One region of the Microbispora sp. GKU 823 genome, then DNA from elsewhere that is predicted to be linked to it. Evidence: riboswitches for the same ligand, from Rfam matches in the RefSeq annotation. Region 1 holds a riboswitch; the other holds the start of a gene.
The links. Region 1 has a riboswitch for thiamine pyrophosphate ahead of thiO (glycine oxidase ThiO). Riboswitches for the same ligand answer to the same signal wherever they lie in the genome.
Positions count from the first base shown of each region.

Region 2: it holds a riboswitch for thiamine pyrophosphate, as region 1 does, so the genes downstream of both, B1L11_RS05270 (cytosine permease) here and thiO (glycine oxidase ThiO) in region 1, are expected to answer to the same signal.

Region 1 covers NZ_MWJN01000114.1:175-6,875, forward strand. Annotated here, with positions in the region: partial or broken gene B1L11_RS37515 (thiazole synthase) at 1-527, opposite strand, end outside; gene thiS (sulfur carrier protein ThiS) at 530-730, opposite strand; gene thiO (glycine oxidase ThiO) at 727-1,863, opposite strand; TPP riboswitch at 1,852-1,962, opposite strand; gene B1L11_RS37530 (dihydrofolate reductase family protein) at 2,073-2,615, shown strand; gene B1L11_RS37535 (NAD(P)/FAD-dependent oxidoreductase) at 2,727-3,905, shown strand; gene B1L11_RS37540 (Rv2175c family DNA-binding protein) at 3,949-4,323, shown strand; partial or broken gene thiE (thiamine phosphate synthase) at 4,352-5,006, shown strand; gene B1L11_RS37550 (polyprenyl synthetase family protein) at 5,076-6,143, opposite strand; gene metF (methylenetetrahydrofolate reductase [NAD(P)H]) at 6,284-6,701, shown strand, end outside.
Region 2 covers NZ_MWJN01000006.1:55,277-61,977, forward strand. Annotated here, with positions in the region: gene B1L11_RS05250 (GNAT family N-acetyltransferase) at 1-180, shown strand, start outside; gene B1L11_RS05255 (ATP-binding protein) at 274-726, opposite strand; gene B1L11_RS05260 (PAS domain S-box protein) at 877-2,688, opposite strand; gene B1L11_RS05265 (methylated-DNA--[protein]-cysteine S-methyltransferase) at 2,970-3,530, shown strand; gene B1L11_RS05270 (cytosine permease) at 3,565-4,905, opposite strand; TPP riboswitch at 4,896-5,012, opposite strand; gene B1L11_RS05275 (rhodanese-like domain-containing protein) at 5,067-5,390, opposite strand; gene B1L11_RS05280 (Fpg/Nei family DNA glycosylase) at 5,526-6,404, opposite strand; gene B1L11_RS05285 (TenA family protein) at 6,427-6,701, opposite strand, start outside.

The sequences.
Region 1 (6,701 bases):
CCCTCGACGATCAGCTCGATGCTGTGCGGGTTGCGGATGCCCAGACCGGAGCCGATCGGGGCGCCGAGCGGCATCACGGCGGCGCACCCGGCGTCCTGGAGCCTGCGGGCCAGCGCCGGGTCGTCGCCGATGTACGGCAGCACCACGAAGCCGTCGGCGACCAGCCGCTCGGCGGCGTCGAAGGTCTCGATCGGGTCGGGCAGCAGGGTGCGCTCGTCCGCGATGACCTCCAGTTTGACCCAGTTGGTCTCCAGCGCCTCGCGGGCGAGACGGGCGGTCAGCACGGCCTCCCCGGCGGTGAAGCAGCCCGCCGTGTTCGGCAGCACCTTGATGCCGCGGGCGCGCAGCACGTCCAGCACCGAACCGCGGGACTCCGGGTCGAGCCTGCGCATCGCGACGGTCGTCATCTCGGTGCCGGACGCCTCCAGCGCCTGGTCGAGCACCTCCAGCGACGGCGCGCCGCCGGTGCCCATGATGAGCCGCGAGGTGAACTTCTCCCCGCCCAGCACGAGGATGTCGTCGGTCATGCTCACCCTCCCTGCACGGCCGTGAGCACCTCGACGCCGTCGCCGTCGGCGACCTGGGTGGAGTCCCAGGCGCTCCGGCTCACGACTTCGCCGTTCAGCGCCACCGCGACCCCGGACGTGAGGGCCGTGAGGGTCCGTACGGCGTCGCCGACCGTGGCGCCGTCCGGCAGTTCGGCCGCGCCTCCGTTGATCGTGACTTTCATTGACTGAATCTCCCTGGATCGCAGAACCGGGCGACCGGGGGCACCTCGTCGCCGGTGAGGAACGCGGCGACGGCGTCGGCCGTGATCGGGGACAGCAGCACCCCGTTGCGTCCGTGCCCGGTCGCCGCGAGCACGCCGGGCGGCCCGGCCGGGCCGATGAGCGGCAGGTTGTCGGGCGTGCCCGGGCGGAAGCCGGCCGTCGTCTCGGCGAGTTCGAGCTCGGTGATGCCGGGCACCAGCTCGCGGGCGTCGCGCAGCAGCTCGTACACGCCTCCGGCGGTGACCCGCGCGTCGTACCCCATCTCCTGGGTCGTGGCGCCCAGGGTGATCTCTCCGTCGCCCCGGGGGACCAGGTAGGCGGGGGAGCCGTGAACCAGCCCCCTGACGCAGCGGGTGAGGAACCCCCGGGGCCCGCGCAGCCGGAGGATCTCGCCCTTGACCGGGCGCACCGGCAGGCCGGGCAGCAGGGAAGCCGACCACGATCCGGCCGCTACGACGACCTGTCCGGCCGCGACGACGCCGCCGGACTCCAGCCGTACGGAGGGAGCGCCGGGCCCCTGGGCGTCGATTTCGGCGACGCGCTCGGTCACCAGCGTGCCGCCCGCCTTCTCGAAGGCCGCGAGGAGGGCGCGCACGACCCTGCGGGGGTTGACCCAGGCGTCGTCGCGGGCCAGCAGCCCGCCGCGTACGGAGGGGGAGAGCATCGGCTCGAAGGAGCGGCACTCGCGCCCGGTGAGCCGTTCGACCCGCAGGCCGAGCGTCCGCTCGAAGGCCGCGAGGTCGTCGAGGAAGGCCATGTCGTCGGCGCCGCGGGCGACCTCCAGCGTTCCCTCGGTCCGGTAGTCGAGGTCGGCGCCGGTCTCGTCCTCCAGCTCCGCCCGGAACGCCGGCCAGGCCGCCAGCGACGCGAGGCCGAGCCGCAGCAGCGGCTCCTCCGTGTAGGTCACCTCGCTGACCGGCGCGAGCATCCCGGCCGACGCGTGCGTTGCGCCGCCTCCGGGCGTGGGGTCGACCACCGCCACCGAAAGCCCCCGCCGCGCGGTGCGCCAGGCCGCGGCCAGGCCCTCCACCCCGCCGCCCACGATCACGACGTCGTAGCCGGGCCGCGCGCCGGATGGCGGTGTGTGGGACACAGCGCTCCCTTCGCCGGCATTACCCGGATCAGGTCGGGGCGGTCGAGAGCCGCACGCTCTCCTCTCAGCCCGGTCCGCCGGGCTCCCGCGCGTCTTACCCCCACAAGGGTAGTACGCCGCCCAAAACGGCCGATCGCCGGATCGGCGGGTCCGGGGCCTCCCGCCGGAGCATGATGGCCCGACCCGGATCGACTCGACGGAGGTATCCCATGGCCACGATGCTGTACTCGGCCACCATGTCCCTGGACGGCTTCATCGCGGGGCCGGGCGGCGACATGTCCTGGCTGACCGAACACCTCGGGCCCAACCCGACCGTGGACGAGCTCGTCGGCGACATCGGCGCGCTGCTCGTCGGCAACCGCACCTTCCGCGGGGACGACCCGTACCGGGACACCCCGCAGGAGGGTGAGCCGTTCGGCGGCGGGTGGAGCGGGCCGCAGTTCGTGCTCACCCACGACGTCCCGGCCGCGCCGGTGCCCGGCGTGACCTTCGTGACGGACCTCGGCGCCGCCGTCGCGGCGGCCAAGTCGGCCGCCGGGGACAAGTACGTCAACGTGCTCGGGGCCGACGTCGCCGCGCAGTGCCTCGACGCGGGCCTGCTCGACGAGATCCTCGTGTGCGTGGCGCCGGTCATGCTCGGCGACGGCGTCCGGCTGTTCTCCCGCCCCGGCGGGGCCCGCGTGCGGCTCGAAAGGACCGGCGTCACGCACGTGCCGCACGCGACGAACATCTGGATGCGCGTGGTGCGATGAGAAAGTGGCGGGCTTCACAACGTGGGCCCCCGCGGAAGTGCGCGTCAATTGCCCAACTCGTTATGGGGGGCCCGTTGGCCAGGGCCCCCGTTGACAATCTATGGTCAAGCTGTGGATCACGTCGTGGTGGTGGGTGCCGGCCTGGCCGGCGTGCGAAGCATCGAGGCGTTGAGGTTCCGTGGGTTCACCGGACGCATCACGCTCATCGGCGAGGAACACCATCGCCCCTATGACCGGCCGCCGCTGTCGAAGGCGGTGCTGCTCGGAGAGACCGACTCCACCGTGGTCGACTCCGACCTCGACGCCCTCGACGTACGGCTGTGCCTCGGCACGGCGGCCAAGGGCCTGCGTGACGGCGTGCTGGAGACGACCGAGGGCGAGCTGGAGTACGACGGCCTGGTGATCGCCACCGGCGCCACGCCGATCCGCCTGCGCGGTGAGGGCCGCCAGCACGTGCTGCGCACGATCGAGGACGCGCTCGCGCTGCGCGAGCGGCTGGTCCCCGGCGCCCGCGTGGCCGTCGTCGGGGCCGGCTGGATCGGCGCCGAGGTCGCCACCGCGGCGGCCAGGGCCGGTTGCACGGTGACGGTGGTGGAGGCGGGGGAGAGCCCGCTCGCCGTGGCGCTCGGGCCCGCCGTGGGCAGCCACACCACCGACTGGTACGCCCGGGCGGGCGTCGAGCTGCGCCTCGGCGCGCTGGTCGGCACCGTGGACGCCGACGGCCTCACGCTCATGTCCGGCGCCCGGGTGCCGGCCGACGTGGTCGTCACCGGTGTCGGGGTGCGCCCCGCCGTCGACTGGCTGAAGGGGTCGGCGGTCCGGCTCGACGACGGGGTGGTGGTCGACGAGCACCTGCGCACGTCGCTGCCCAACGTGGTCGCGGTGGGCGACTGCGCGAACTGGTGGTCGCGCAGGTTCCGCACCCGGCTGCGGGTCGAGCACTGGGACACCGCGCTTCAGGCCCCCGACACGGCCGCCGCCACCCTGCTGGGCGAGGAGGCGGTCTACGACCCCGTGCCGTACTTCTGGTCGGAGCAGTTCGGTCACATGGTGCAGTTCGCCGGTCACCGGGAGGCCGGCGACCGCATGGTGCTGCGCGGCGATCCGCGCAGGGACGCGAAGTGGGCGGTGTGCTGGCTGACGGCGGACGACCGGCTCGCCGCGGTGCTCACCGTCGACCGGCCGCGCGACGTGGTGCAGGGCCGCAAGATCGTCGAGAGCGGCCGGCGGCTCGACCCCCTGCGGGTGGCCGACGCGGCCGTGCCGCTCCGCGACTGCATTATGGCGTAATCGAGGTGTTTCCTGGCAGCTCGCCTGTGGTAATGGTGGATCCGTGACGCTTACTGTTGCGAAGATCGACCGGGAGACCGACCAGCTCGTAGGGGAGTGGCTCCCCCTCTCGGAAGCCGCCGAGAAGCTGGGACTCAGCGTCGGCCGCGCCAAGCAACTCCTGAAGGACAAGAAGCTCGTCGGCGTCCGGCGGGGCGGCGGCGAGCCGCAGATCCCGGCGGTGTTCATCGCGGACGGCGAGGTGCTCAAGGGCCTGCCCGGCACGCTCACGGTCCTGTCCGACGCCGGGTACGACGAGGTGGAGTCGATCCGGTGGCTGTTCACCCCGGACGACTCGCTGCCGGGGTCCCCGATCGACGCGATCGTGAAGGGCCGGCACACCGAGGTCAAGCGCAGGGCCCAGGCCCTCGGCTTCTGACCGTACCGCCGCATGGCATTGTGGTCGGGTGAACGACATCCGGCGACAGCGGCTCGCGCAGGCCAGGCTCTACCTCTGCACTGACGGCAGAAGGGATCGCGGCGACCTGGAGAAGTTCCTCGACGCGGTCCTGTCCGGCGGGGTGGACATCGTCCAGCTCAGGGAGAAGGGCCTGGAGGCGCGCGAGGAGCTGGACCTGCTCGAGGTGTTCCGCGCGGCCTGCGACAGGCACGGCGCGCTGCTGGCGGTCAACGACCGGGCGGACGTGGCCTACGCCGCCCGGCCCGACATCCTGCACCTCGGCCAGGACGATCTCCCGGTCCCGGTGGCCCGGGAGATCCTCGGTCCCGATGTCCTCATCGGCAGGTCCACGCACTCGGCGGCCGAGGCGTCGGCCGCCGCCGTGGAGCCGGGGGGTGGACTACTTCTGCTGCGGGCCGATCTGGCCCACGCCCACCAAGCCCGGCCGTCCGGCGCCCGGCCCCGCGCTGCTCGAGCACGCCGCGCGCCTGGGCGCCGACCGGCCGTGGTTCGGCATCGGCGGCATCGACCTGGGCAACCTCGACGAGGTGATGGCGCACGGCGTGCGCCGCGCCGTGGTCGTCCGGGCCGTGACCGAGGCCGACGACCCCGGCGCCGCCGCAGCCGCGCTCAAGGCCCGGCTGTCCGCCGTCCCGCTCTGACCGGAACGTCTCCTCCGGGCCCGTCCCGCCGGCCCGGCGGCGGGCGGCGGTCCGGGCCGTGTGGTCTCGTCAGGTGCGGCGGGACGTGGCGGCGACGGCCAGGGCGGCCAGCGCCTTACGGGCCTCCTCCTCGATCGGCGCCTGCTCGAGGGCGTGCAGCGCGTCGTCGAGGTAGCGCTTGATCATGCCTTCGCACGCGGCCAGCGCGCCGGTCTCCTCGATCACCGTACGCAGCCGCCCGACCCCCTCGGCGTCCAGTCCGGGGTCGCCGAGCAGGGCCCGTACGACCTCCGTCTGGGCGGGGGTGGCCGAGGCGAGCGCGCGCGCGATCAGGACGGTCCGCTTGCCCTCGCGAAGGTCGTCCCCGGCGGGCTTGCCGGTCTCCGCCGGGTCGCCGAAGACGCCGAGGATGTCGTCGCGGAGCTGGAAGGCGATGCCCACCTGCTGGCCGTACTGCACGCAGAGCCGGTCGATCCAGGCGTGCCGGGCCCGGGCGGCGAGGACGAGCCCGAGCCGGAGCGGCTGTTCGACGGAGTACTTGCCGCTCTTGTACAGCGCCACCCGCAGGGCGCTGTCGAACGTGCTCTCGCCCTGCGCCTGTTCGAGCAGGTCGAGGTACTGCCCGCACATCAGTTCGGTGAGCATGTAATCGTGCAACGGCTGGGCGGCGGCCATCGCCTCGGGCGCCAGGCCGCTGGTGCGCCACATCTCCCCGGACCACACCAGCAGCAGGTTCCCCAGCAGCACGGCCGAGCCCTCGCCGAACTGCCGGGCGGAGCCGTGCCAGCCCGCCTCGGTGTGCATCCGCTCGAACCGGCGGTGCGCCGACGGCATGCCCCTGCGCACGTCGCTCGCGTCCATGACGTCGTCGTGGATGAGCGCGCTGGCCTGCAGGAGTTCCAGCGAGGCGGCGGCGGTGTGCAGTCCCGGATCGTCGCCTCCCCCGGCGGCACGCCATCCCCAGTGGCAGAAGGCGGGACGCAGCCGTTTGCCGCCCGCCAGGAAGTCCTCCGCGGCGGACAGCAGGGCGGCCAGATGAGGGTCACCGAAGTGTGGTCGCTGCCGGTCGAGGAACTCCCGGAGTGCGCGGTCCACCTCCGTACGGATGGAATCGAGCGAGGCGGCGGAAGCGGTCATGCTCTGAGACTAACCGGGGTTGATCCGGACACCCAGCATCAGATCCCCTTCAAGTGGGTTAACTCACTCTGTTAGGGAAAACGTCCACATAGCAAGACCGCGGGGGCCGCGAAAACCGTCCTCGCTGTACCCTTGCCGGTATGGCTCTCGGTCTGCCCTCGCGGCTTCCTGATCGCGTCCCGACGGTCCGCGAACTGCTGGCGGCGGGCGAGCGCTCGTTCTCGTTCGAGTTCATGCCTCCGAAGACGGACGAGGGGGAGCGCCAGCTGTGGCGGGCGATCCGTGAGCTGGAGGCGCTGCGGCCGACGTTCGTCTCCGTGACCTACGGCGCCGGCGGCTCGACCCGGGATCGCACGGTGGACATCGTCGAGCGGCTGGCGCACGAGACGACGCTGACCCCCGTCGCCCACTTCACCGCGGTCGACCACTCGATCCGCGAGCTGCGCCATCTCGTCGGCAGGTTCGCCGACGCGGGCGTCCGCAACATCCTCGCCGTACGCGGCGACCCGCGCGGCGGCAACCCCCTGGACGAGTGGGTCAAGCACCCGGAGGGCGTCC
Region 2 (6,701 bases), on a different contig from region 1:
GCCGCGCTCACCCGGGCGCACGGGACCGGCCTGCGGTCGGTACGGCTGTCGGTGTGGCGCTGGCGGACGACGGCGATCGCCCTCTACGAGCGGCTCGGCTTCACCGTCACCGAGTCGTGGGACTCCCGCGACGACCTGGTCTGCATGGAGCACGCCTTCGGCGGCGGGGGCGCGGCGTAGCGACGAGGGGCGGAGCGTAGCGGCGGGGGCAGAGCGTAGCGGCGGGCACGCGGGCGGGTAGCGGCAGAGGCGCGGGGTAGCGGCCGGGGGCGCTCAGCCGACCTCGCGCAGCACCGGGGTTTCGGACAGCTCGTGATGCCCGTTTCGGGCGGGCCATGAGGCGGGGACGACGGCCCAGACGGTGGTCGCCTCCTCCTCGTGCCTGACCCCCCAGCGCTCGGCCAGGTATTCGACGATGCCGAGTCCACGGCCGCCGAGGGACGACAGCGTCGGGCGGCCCGCACGCGGTTCCGTACAGGCGCCGCCGTCGCTCACCGCCACCTCGACCTGGGTGTCCGAGCAGAGCCACGCCACTTTGAGCTGGCCGGACGGGAGAGGGTGGGCGTGGCGCAGCGCGTTGCTCAGCAGTTCGCTCATGATCAGCACGACGTCGTCGACGGCGGAGGCGATCAGCCCCGCGTTCGAAAGTTCGGCGCTGAGGCGCTGACGTGCGACGGCGACGCTCGACGGTGCGTACGGCAGCATCACGACGCTCGACGCACTCACCTCCCCGTTCCCCCCGTTTCTGCTGCACGAGCCAGTACGACCGAAATGCCCCGCTTACTCGGCCGGGAAACCGTGCCCCGGATCACAGCTTGTGCACATTGGACAATAGTTCAGTCCTTAAGTGGTGACGCCACGCTCCGATCTGTCTTATCAGGATGAAGATCCTGCCGAGGTCAGCACCAGCCGCATGCGGGTTCCCCCGCCGGATCGGGGCAGCGCGGCGACGTCCCCGCCCTGGGCGCGGGCGAGGTTGCGCACGATGTACAGCCCGAGCCCGACCCCGCCGAACCTGCGCCGGTTGCCGCTGTCGGCCTGGACGAACCGCTCGAAGATCCGCTCCCGGTCGCCCGCCGCGATGCCCACTCCCTCGTCGTCCACCACCAGCACGACCCGGTCGTCCTCCGGCCATGCCTCGACCCGGATCAGACCGCCGTCCGGGGAGTACTTGAACGCGTTCTCCAGCAGCTGGGCCAGCAGGATGTCGGTGGCCAGCGCGTCCCCGTACACGAAGGGGAGATCGGGCGGGATGTCCACCTCCAGCCGGTGCCGGTCGGACAGGACGGGCAGCCCGAGCGTCGCCGCGTGCACCCGGGCGGCCAGGTCGAAGGGCTCGACCTTGACCTTCAACTCCTCCGCGCCCGCCCGCGCGCCGAGCAGCAGGTGGTCCATGAGCTGCCCGAGCGACCGGGCGCGCTCGGCGATCGTGTGGACCGCCGACCGCCGCTCCTCGTCGGACAGGTGGTCCCAGCGGGAGTCGAGCGTGCTGGCGAAGCCGTGCACGATCGTGATCGGCGTACGCAGCTCGTGGCTGGTGGTGGCGAGGAACAGGTCCTTGGCCTCCTCCAGTTCCTTGGCCCTGGTGACGTCGCGGAAGTCGACGACGGTCTCCCCCGTCTCCCGGATCTCCGCGCACAGCACGTCGAGCCATCGGCCGGACGGAAGCTGGAAGGTGAGCTTCTCCCCCGGCGCCGGCAGCGGGAAGGGCGGCGGCCCTCCGATCACCCGGTCCGCCGGGTGGCCGGTCAGCTCGGCCGCCGCCGGGTTCCACCGCACAACCGCGCCCGCGCCGTCCAGCACCGCGATGCCGTCGGCGCTGGCGTCGAAGACGGCCCGCTCGTGCGCGCGCTGCCGCACCGCGTCCTGGTACGCCATGGCGTTGGCGACCGCGATGCCGGCGTGCCCGGCGAGCAGTTCGAGCAGTTCGAGCTCCAGATGGCTCGCCTTGCGCCGGGCGAACAACGCGTAGAGCGCTCCATAGGGGCGCCCGCCCACGGCGGCGATGCCGACGGCGATCGTGTGCAGGCCGGGCAGGCGCGCCCAGATCAGGTCCTGGAAGCCCTCCGGGCCGGTCTCGAGCAGCACGGTCTTGCCGGTGCGCAGCAGCTTGGCGACCAGGCTGGTGTGCAGCCCGGCGGTGGCCCCGCGCAGCGTCTCGGGCAACTGGTGGACGCCGACCAGGCGCAGCCGCTCCCCCTCGATCGACACGAAACCGCCGGCGTCGGCGCCGGTCAGCTCGGTCAGGCTCGCGGCGATGCGGTCGAGCACGACGGGCAGGTCGAGCTCGGCGTTGATGTCGCCGACCACGTCGGTCAGCCGCCGCACCAGGCGGGCGCGGCGCACCATCCTGCCGTGCGCGGCGTCGTCGTCCTCGGCGGCGTGGTAGACGCTCACGTATCCGAGCAGGACGCCGCCCGGCGAGCACAACGCGCTCGTGTCCACCCGCAGGTCGAGCAGCCGCCCGTCGCGGTGGAGGCGCTTGGTGGTCAGCGACACCCGGCCGCCCGCGCGTACGCGTTCGAGCACGGCGTTGTGCTCGGCCATCAGCTCGTCGGGCACGATCGGGGCCCGCCTGCCCAGCAGGTCGGACGCGGGCCAGCCGAACAGCCGCTCGGCCGCCGCGTTCCAGCTCAGCACGGCCAGGTCACGGTCGAGCGCGACGATCGCGTCGGGGGAGCCGGCCAGGACCGCACGCGCGAGGCCCTCCTCGACGTCCCCGAAGGCCGCGTCGCCGAAGACCGCGACGTCCGGACCCCCGGCGTCGGCAACCACGGCGTCCGCAACCACCGTGTCCGGGATCGCGGCGTCCGGAACCGCGGGGGCGAGGTCCGCCGCCCGGCCGTCCACGCTGCTGTCACCCACGTCCCCATCGTGCCTTCTTTCACCTTTTGATCTTGGGGTTTTCCGTCACCTCGCGACCGCTCCGATACGCTGCCTGCACGCAGAGAAGAGAAAGTGGGGCGCCCATGTCCACCGAGGACCTCGAAGCCCTGCTCCGCGTGACCTCGCCGGGTTACGTCGGCGAGACCCCGCCCGAGGTCGCCTTCGGCACCACCGACGCGCCGGTGGGCCGCCTGGTCCTCGCGGTGACCGCACGCGGCGTGCTGGCCTGCACCTACGAGGACGAGCACGGGGTCTTCGCCCGGGTCTCCCGCGCCGTCGGCTCGTTCATCGGGCCCGACCCACGCCGCCTCGATCCCCTGCGCAGGGAACTGGACGCGTACTTCACGGGCAGGCTGCGCACCTTCTCCCTTCCGGTGGACCTGCGCCTGGTCACCGGCTTCAGCCGTACGGTGATCCAGCTCATGACGGCCGTGCCGTATGGCAGCGTCACCACCTACCAGGAGATCGCCGAGCGGATCGGGCGGCCGCAGGCGCCCCGCGCGGTGGCCAACGCCCTGGCCGGCAACCCGGTCTGCCTGCTCCTGCCGTGCCACCGGGCGGTGGAGGGCCCCGGCTCTCTCGGCGGATACGCCGGCGGCCCGGCGGCCAAGGAGCACCTGCTCCGCCTGGAAGGCGCCCTCTGACCGCGAGGCCGGCCGGGGGAAGAACCGGCCGTCTCTAACGGCGTGACCGCAGGCGGCGGGCCGGGAGGGACAGCGCCACGGTCATCAGCGCGGCGACGAGGAACGCGGCGAGCGCGGCGTTCATCCAGGGCTGGTGGACGAACCCGAGGGCGAGCCGGACCTCGGTCCAGATCCCGTCCCACCAGCCGACGGTCGGGGTGGAGGTGACGATCCAGTACGCCGCGAACCCGAGGATCCACGGCACGACCATGAGCCAGCGGGAGGGGGCGTCCCCGGCCGTGTTCCACCGGGCGGCCCCGCCGAGCAGGAAGTAGTCCACCACGAGCACGGCGAACATCGGCACGAACACGGCCCCGATGACGCTCAGGAACGCGCCGTAGGAGTTCACGTCGGCGAACAGCGCGATCAGCGTGGTGAGCACGCCGATCACGACCGAGATCACCCGGCGGTCCCAGCGCGGCGCCAGGTTCTGGATCGACACCGTCGTCGAGTAGACGTTCGCGAACGACTGGTCGGCCTCGCGCAGCACCAGGATGCCGAAGAACACGACCCCGAGAGGGGCGGCCACGAACGGCTCCCACACCCTGTCCCCGTCGTTGCCGACGAGCGCGAGCGCGGCGATGCCGAGGGCCAGGCAGGCCACCTGGGCGATCGTGTATCCGGCGACCACTCCGGTGAACGCCGCGCCGCTCGACCGCGAGTGCCTGGCGTAGTCGGCGGCCATCGGCACCCACGACACCGACAGCGCGATGACGTAGTCGACGGCCGGGGCGAAGGCGTCCCAGGAGCCGCCCCCCACGGACGGTCCCTTGGCGAACAGGGCGACCGACAGCCAGATCATCGCGATCACCACGCCCGCCGTGACGTACCGCCGCAGCAGCCGCAGCGCGCCGAGCGGCCGGATCGTCAGCGCGATCGTCAGCACGCCCGCCGCGACGGCCCACACCGCGTACGGCACCGAGGTGCCGAACAGCGCCTGCGCGCCGTTGGCGATGACCCACAGCTCGAAGGCGCCCCAGCCGAGCATCTGCACGATGTTCAGCACGGTCGGGATGTACGAGAGCCGGGCCCCGAACAGGCCGCGCAGCAGCACCATCGCGGGGCGGCCGGTCCGCGTGCCGGGGATCGCGGCCAGGCCGACCATGGCCGTCCCCAGCAGGCTGCCGACGACGGCGGCGAGCACCGCCGCGGTGAAGGTCAGCGGCTTGCCGCCCAGTGGGTCGAGCAGGAACAGCGCCCCCGAGAAACCGAGGAGGCTGACCCCGAGATTGGCCCAGAACGCCCCCTGGTCGAGCAGGCCCAGGGTTCTCGGGGCCTCCTCGTCCAGGGTGAGCGGAACCTCCGCGTGCGCGTCGTCGACGACGGCAGAAGTCATCACACGCTCCCTACGCCGGCATTATCCGGACAGGTTCATGCGGTCGGCGGCACGAGTTCGATCCGCCCTCTCAGCCCGGTCACGCCCGAGCTCCCGCGGGTATTGATGATGTCTTTGTGATTATGACACTGGTTTGACCGTATTCCTACGCCGCCCTGTCCCTAGGCCACGTAGGGCGCCTCACCGGTCTCGCTCACCATCGGACGCCCCACGGCGGCCCAGGACCGCATGCCGCCGTCCACGTTCACAGCGTCGCGGCCGATGTGGTTGAGCCACATCGCGGCGTGCGCCGAGCGGCCGCCGACCCGGCAGACCACGTACACCGGCCGGTCGTGCGGCACCTCGTCCACCCGCGCCTGCAGCTCGCCGAGCGGGATGTGGACGGCGCCGGGGGCGTGGCCGGCCACCCACTCCTCGTTCTCGCGGACGTCCAGCAGGTACGCGTCCTCGGGCAGTGCGTCGGGGGCGATTTCCGGCAATGTCATGCGCCCATTCTGACGGCACACCGCCGATGCCCGGGCCCATGCCGGGAGCTGTGACCCACGGTGATCCGCGAGCCACGTCCACAAGGGCCCAAATCATTCCTCCGGGCGGCGCTCCACCGGGCGCTCCCGGCAGGCCTACTTCAGCAGGCGCGACAGCCGGCGGTCGGCCAGCGGCTTGCCGCCGGTCTGGCAGGTCGGGCAGTACTGCAGCGACGAGTCGGCGAACGACACCTCCCTGATCGTGTCGCCGCACACCTCGCACGCCTCGCCCGTACGGCCGTGCACCCGCAGGCCCGACTTCTTCTCCGACTTGAGGTCCTTGGCGGCCAGCCCCCTGGCCCGCCCGACCGCGTCCCGCAGCGTGCTCACGATCGCGTCGTGCAGGTCGGCGACCTGGCCGTCCGTCAGCGTTCCGGCGATCTTGAAGGGGGACATCTTCGCGACGTGCAGCACCTCGTCGGAGTAGGCGTTGCCGATGCCCGCGATCACCTTCTGGTCCCGCAGCAGGCCCTTGATCTGCGCACGGCTCCCGCCCACGATCGTCTTGAGCAGGTCCGGCGTGAAGTCCTCGGCGAGCGGGTCCGGCCCGAGGCCCGCGATGCCGGGGACGTCCTCCGGATCGCGCACCACGTAGACGGCCAGGCGCTTCTGCGTGCCCGCCTCGGTCAGCTCGAACCCGGGGGCGCGGCCGTCCTCGCCCGGCGACAGCCTCACCCGGACCGCGAGCGGGCCCTTGCCCGGCCGCACCGGTTTCGCGCCGGTGAGGTCGTCACGCCAGCGCAGCCAGCCGCCACGGGCCAGATGGGTGACGAAGTGCAGGCCGTCGCAGTCGACGTCGAGGAACTTGCCGTGCCGCGCCACACCGGTGACGAGCAGCCCCGAGAGCGCGGTGACGGGCGGGTCGACGGTCTTGAGCGCCTGGAAGGCGGTCACGTCGACCCCGATGACGGCATGGCCGACGGCGTGCTCGCGGAGGAACTCGGCGAGCGCCTCGACCTCGGGCAGCTCCGGCATGCCCTCACACTAACCCCGCCGGTCAGGGGACGTCCCAGAACGCGAGTTCGTGCTCCATCCCGCGGGCGAACAGCTCCCGGGCGCGCGCCGGGTCCGGAGCCGCCTCGTCGATCATGACGGCGATGCGCGCGGCGAGGGCGGCGAAGCCGGGATCGGCGTAGGTGTCCACCCAGGCCCGGTAGCGCGGCTCGGCGGGCGGGTCGGCGGCCAGGATCCGGCCGAGCGTCGAGTACCCCCACATGCAGGGGTAGAGGGCCGCCAGCCCCTCGCCGTAGTCCGCCGCCGACTCCAACAGGA